2 regions of the Paenibacillus sp. TAF43_2 genome follow, and region 1 is predicted to be linked to the other one. Evidence: riboswitches for the same ligand, from Rfam matches in the RefSeq annotation. Region 1 holds a riboswitch; the other holds the start of a gene.
The links. Region 1 has a riboswitch for cyclic di-GMP ahead of AB4Z17_RS06135 (SpaA isopeptide-forming pilin-related protein). Riboswitches for the same ligand answer to the same signal wherever they lie in the genome.
Positions count from the first base shown of each region.

Region 2: another riboswitch for cyclic di-GMP. It lies ahead of AB4Z17_RS28965 (transglutaminase-like domain-containing protein); the one in region 1 lies ahead of AB4Z17_RS06135 (SpaA isopeptide-forming pilin-related protein).

Region 1 covers NZ_JBFRDK010000018.1:22,247-25,400, reverse strand. The annotation lists gene AB4Z17_RS06145 (DEAD/DEAH box helicase) at 1-966, opposite strand, end outside; gene AB4Z17_RS06140 (hypothetical protein) at 1,161-1,622, opposite strand; cyclic di-GMP riboswitch class II at 1,868-1,951, shown strand; gene AB4Z17_RS06135 (SpaA isopeptide-forming pilin-related protein) at 1,983-3,154, shown strand, end outside.
Region 2 covers NZ_JBFRDK010000210.1:6,666-9,819, forward strand. The annotation lists gene lysS (lysine--tRNA ligase) at 89-1,621, shown strand; cyclic di-GMP riboswitch class I at 1,790-1,868, shown strand; cyclic di-GMP riboswitch class I at 1,920-1,998, shown strand; gene AB4Z17_RS28965 (transglutaminase-like domain-containing protein) at 2,011-2,820, shown strand.

The sequences.
Region 1 (3,154 bases):
CCCGCACGCTGCACATGCCGTGCGGTGCATTTGCGCCTCGCCGCTCCCACAGCGCAAACAGCTGCGCTCCCGCCTTCGGCGCCCTAAAGCGTCCAATCGCCCGCCACACACGGTGGCGATTGATCCGCTCAGGCGCACCTGCCCGAGCAGCGAAGCAAGCTGGAGCAATTCTCTCCAGCTTGACGTCGCACCGGGACAGCTTGCGCTAGACAACAGGGCGTGCGCCTCGCTTCGCAAAAGCGCACGTCCCTGCAGCATACCCGCGGCAAGCTTCGCTCCTACCGCGATCTCTCCCAGCTCTTCAGCGCTATAAACTCCCGCTTCCTCGCCACCCACACGCTTAGCGCTGCTAAGCTTTTCACCATTATTCGCAAGCACTGCTCCTCCTATTTCCCCAACCACAGCGCCCCTTACCTTCTCCCACCTCTCCACTAAACTAAAAAGCTTCTCTATCGCCAACGCTCCTTTCCGCTTCCCTCGACTACTCAAAAAGCGCCAACGACTCCCCAAACTAATCTTGCTATTTTCACCTGCTTGCTCTACTTCTCCACTGTATTTCCGATAATTTCTCTCCAGCTCGCTAGATTTCTGATTACTACTATTCAACCCGCCAGTTACTGCATCTCCACCCGCCCCATTAGCTTTTGCTTCCTCCGCACATGCCGTCAACAGCTCAATCGCCTCATGATCAGCATTTCGTCCTCCTTCATTTAAGCTTTTACTCGCACCGTTTCTGCCGCCGCTGCCACGTTTAATAGCCGCATCCCAAAGCTCCACTGCAATGCAGGCCTCCCCGAGCGGCAGCTCTTCTTTTAGAAGCCATCCCTCCTCTGCGATCTCGTAGTTCAAGAATCCCGCTTCACCAAACGCTCCATGCATCCAGAAGTATTTATCTACCATTGCCTTGATAGTCAGTCGAGCCTGCCAGCAGCCTTTCACTTTAACAACATACAATTGAGCCTTCATCTCTATTCGCTCCCTTGACACTTTATAGAACTGACTTCTTTATTCATCTGTGAAGTTAACTATGGCCTCTCCCTTCCCAGACAAAAGGAGAATGATGTTGGCAAGCACTGTAAACAAAAAAAAGCACACCCAACAACGCAATTGCGTTATTGAGTGTGCTTCACTCCGACTATTTCATTACCGTAGAGTATATACTAAAATGGCATTTTCGACAAATCTGTCGGATTTTGCAAATCAATTAGCACCGCATGATCGGAAAGCGACACAACTCCTTCTGCCTGGAGCAGCCATAGCAGCTGAGTTCCATCCACACCCTCTGTTTGAGAGCGCTTACCGTCTTCGCTTCCAGACAGCGGATTAGATCCATTAGAGTGAATCCTGACCTCATCGCCCTTTCTAGCTAATCGTTCAACAATAGCCAGTGTCTCCTCTGTAACCCCTTGATCTACGATCGTCAAACGAACGTTTTTTCCCATTCGCCGAGAGAAAGAAAACAGCGAACGTACATACCATTCCATATTGTTTTGCTGAACGTCAGCTACGAGCACATAATGCTTGCTGGATTGCTGGCGCCCTCGCCAAATTCGATACGCCAGATGCACCGACAATGCAGCCAAAGCATAACAGCCAATAACAAGAAGTAGAAGTTCAAACATGGCGGCCACCTCCTCTTTGTGACACTATATGCCATGAAGAGCCCACTGGTTCCGCAATCAAGGGACAAGGTGACAAAATGTGTGTTATGCCAAAAATATATCCTGCTTTATGATGATTATTAGTCATTTTCTGACAAAGAAACACCCTTGAGCAATTTCCAATACATGTTATCATTTTAATATGAAAGCATGCATATCTAACCGGTGCACGCATATAGAAAGGGAGAGTGGATTTTCACAATCAAAATAACTAGGGAAGCGATGAAGTATAATCTACAATTGGACACTTGGATTATATGGAGCTAGTAGTGTAACCGGCCCTCTTGGAACCCCACTACGTATCTAAGAGGAGAGTGAAAGATGCGTTATTTTAGGAAAAAAATCAGTTTAGCCCTGGCTCTGTTATTAATTTTTTCGTTGTCGCTTAGTTCCCTTGCCATGGCGGAAGGTGATAGCAATCAAGGTACAAATGCTGCGGCACTCGTAGATGAGAATAGCTGTCCACAGTATTCATCGGATCGCAAGGATGTCATTGCCACGCATTCCAACATCGTAGTCAATAATAACGGAACAGCTACCGCTACGTTCCAGACGTTAAAAGATTGTGTTAGAGTCAGCTTCTCCGGCTATGAAGGCCCTGCTGACTGGGCACCTGGACCCGGCGATACAACCATTCCATACAACAAGCAAACATTTTTTGAGGGACAGTCTATTATATATCCAAAAGCAGGTACTTACTCCGTTACGATTAACATTCCAAGATGCTTGCCTTATCAATTAGATATCTATAGCGGAGATTTAATTAAGACATTAGGTCCCGGCGCTCATGGTGACAAAATTTTAGCATGGAATCTAAAGCTTTCGAACAGCTGTACGGGCAGTATCATCATCAACAAATTTTTAAATAATGTCGAAGGGGCTCCTCATGTTGGCATTACCTTCGAGCTTTGGAAAGACGGTAAATTAGTCAAAAGCGGCGTTACCAATAGTAACGGTATTCTGCAATTCAACGAATTGCCTATCGGCACCTACACATTAAAAGAATTAACCTTAGATGGCTTTACCACCGATTTAGTGGCTACCCAGCAGATCGTAGTAACCACAGATAACTCTGTGCGAAAAGCAGTTATCAATACGGCTAAGCTCAAACTTGAAACGGCCTGCTCCGCCGACCCGAATAAAACAAGAGCTTGGAAAGTAACCAATGAGAGTAACATTGAGGTTTCTTATTCATGGGAAATTCCAAATTCCACTCAAACAGGAAATGGTGTAATACCTGGAAAAGGATCCGTAAGCTTTTCAACGAATACGGAGCTCGTCAACCCAACTGATCCACAAGCTGTACCTAATACGCTGAAGATCCATTGGGGCAAGGAGAAAGAGCTTTCACTTGTGAACGCAGGCGAAACCTGCTCTACGCCTACTCCAACACCGTCAGCGACACCTACTGCTACTCCAACTTCTACACCGGAGAGCACACCTACAACTACACCATCTTCTACACCTGAGAGCACTCCTACAACTACACCATC
Region 2 (3,154 bases), on a different contig from region 1:
TATATTACAGGTCTATACATTGCTTATATTTTATTGCGAAACGAGATTTTGCTGCATGAATCCGGTGACAGCTGCTTGCTTTTGCCGAATGATCAAGGAGATGAAAGAAGTGGAACAAGAAAACAATGAACAGCAGGAGCTAAGTGAGCTTTTGCAAATTCGCAGAAACAAATTGGACGAGCTTAGAGGGTTAGGTGTGGATCCATTTGGCCGAAAATTCGAACGCACTCATAACGCCAAAGATATTGTACAAGCCTATGAAGGGCTCAGCAAAGAAGAAATAGAAGAAAAAGCGGTTGAAGTGCGTATTGCTGGCCGTATTATGCAGAAACGCGGCATGGGCAAAGCGGGTTTTGCTACGATTCAAGATTTGAGCGGCAAGGTTCAAATATATGTTCGTAAAGATTCCGTTGAAGAGCATAAGTTTGCAGCTTTTGATTTGCTGGATATCGGTGATATCATTGGCGTAGTAGGCGTTGTATTCAAAACGAATACAGGCGAAGTCTCTGTCAAAGCACGTGATATTGAAGTTTTGACAAAGTCGCTTCTTCCATTGCCTGATAAATATCATGGCTTAAAAGACGTAGAGCTTCGTTATCGTCAGCGTTATGTTGACCTTATCGTGAATCCCGACGTCCAACAAACCTTTATTACTCGTTCCAAAATCATTCAATCCATGCGTCGCTACCTAGATTCCCGCGGGTATTTAGAAGTAGAAACACCAACACTGCATTCCATTGCAGGCGGTGCTGCAGCACGGCCTTTCGAAACGCATCATAATGCGCTGGACATGCAGCTCTACATGCGTATTGCAATCGAGCTTCATTTGAAGCGACTAATTGTAGGCGGATTGGAGAAAGTATATGAGATCGGCCGTGTATACCGGAATGAGGGGATTTCGACTCGCCACAATCCAGAGTTTACAATGATTGAGCTTTACGAGGCTTATGCTGATTACAAGGATATTATGGCATTGACAGAGAATGTCATCGCACATATTGCACAAGAGGTTCTTGGAACAACGAAAATCACTTATCAAGGCCAAGAGATTGATTTGACGCCTCAGTGGCGCCGTGTCAGCATGGTTGAGCTTGTCAAAGAAACGACTGGCGTAGATTTCGGCGTGGAAATGAGCGACGAGGAAGCCCATCGTTTGGCGAAAGAACACAAAGTTGCCGTTGATCCGCATATGACATTTGGTCATATTCTCAACGCCTTCTTTGAACAGTTCGGTGAGCATACGCTTATTCAGCCAACCTTTGTTACAGGACATCCGGTTGCTATTTCGCCGCTTGCTAAGAAGAGCGAAGCGGATCCACGCTTCACCGATCGATTTGAGCTATTCATCGTAGCACGCGAGCATGCTAATGCATTTACGGAGCTTAACGATCCGATCGATCAGCGTGAGCGTTTCGAGTCGCAGCTTGTTGAGCGTGAGCATGGAAATGACGAGGCGCATGAGATGGATGAAGACTTTATCCGCGCTCTGGAATACGGCATGCCGCCAACAGGCGGACTAGGAATCGGTATCGACCGATTGATCATGCTTCTAACAGATGCTCCATCTATTCGTGATGTACTGTTGTTCCCTCATATGAGAGATCAGCGTTCTGCTGAATAAGAAAGAAACAAGAAACCGTTTGGCTTTTAGCAGCCAACGGTTCTTTTTTTTTCTAATATCGAGAATTTGCAACAACAATCCTTAAAAACATTCAAATTATGATTGATATTGTAGTACAATCTATTGATTTGCTAGATTCATATGGTAGAATAGAACTAATAAAGCGCTACACGATAACGGCAAACCTATCGAAAGGTAGGGACGCAAAGCTAAAGGGCCTTCCGTATGATGGCAGCCAGCTACCGAATGAACAGGCTTTTTTTTGTTTGTATAGGGGAAATTCATCACAAAGCGCTTCACACGATAATGGCAAACCTATCGAAAGGTAGGGACGCAAAGCTAAAGGGCCTTCCGTAAGATGGCAGCCAGCTACCGAAGGGAGTATATTCATGCGTAAATTTATGTTAGTCATCGCAGCTTTTGTTCTTTTTGCATCCATCCATGTAACGGTCGTTCAGGCAAATGAAGCGGACTCTTCTGATTGGCTCAACACGGGGAATTTAGATAAAGGTGTTGTCTCCGTACAATATGCAGTGAGCACTAAAGTGAAAACGAAGCTTATGATCGCAAAAGGCGCATCAAATTATACATATAATCTAACCAGCGGAAAAACAGCTGAGAAGTTTCCATTGCAGCTTGGCAATGGCGAATATACGATATCTCTTCTAGAGAATACAACAGGCAACAAATACAAACTGGCGAAGAAAGAAACCGTGACGCTTGATTTAAAAGACAACAAGGTTTTGTACTTGAATTCCATCCAGAACATTGACTGGTCGAATGCGAGCAGCGCCATCGTCAAGGCAAAAGAATTAGCGAGCAATAAAAAAACGGATATGGAGAAAGTAAAGGCAATCTACGAGTATATTATTACGAATGTAAGTTATGATAATCAATTAGCTGCTAATCTGTCAGTTGATTACCTCCCCAATATTGATCGCACATTTAAATCGAGAAAGGATATTTGCTACGGATACGCTTCATTGTTTGCGGCAATGCTGCGGAGCGTGGATATTCCTACGAAGCTCTTGATGGGACAATCTACTTATGTGGATGTTTATCATGCTTGGAACGAAGTATACTTGGATGGGAAATGGGTTACGATTGATACGACAGTTGATGCGGGTCTAAAGAAGGGCAAGAAAAAGTATGAGCTTATCAAGGATGCAGCTCAATATACAGTTACAAAAACATATTAGAAGTCATACGAGCTTGCGGAAATCGCAGAGCTCGTTTTTTTATGTCTTTCTTCAATATAGGTGAGGAGGAAGCGAAGCAACGATTACGCAAATAGAAGGCAAATAGGAGTGTTGAAAACTTTTTCGTAAATAATGAAAAAAACACTTGCAATGCTATATACGCCTATGATATATTATCTAGGTCGCCAACGAGATACACGGTCGACAAGAGAGAAAAGATTGCTCTTTGAAAACTGAACAACGAGTAATAACTGCCTCGCAAATCCTTCGGGATAAGCGAAAAAAGCGATAAAAAAGTAATGAGCATTTCAAACACCAATTTGGAGAGTTTGAT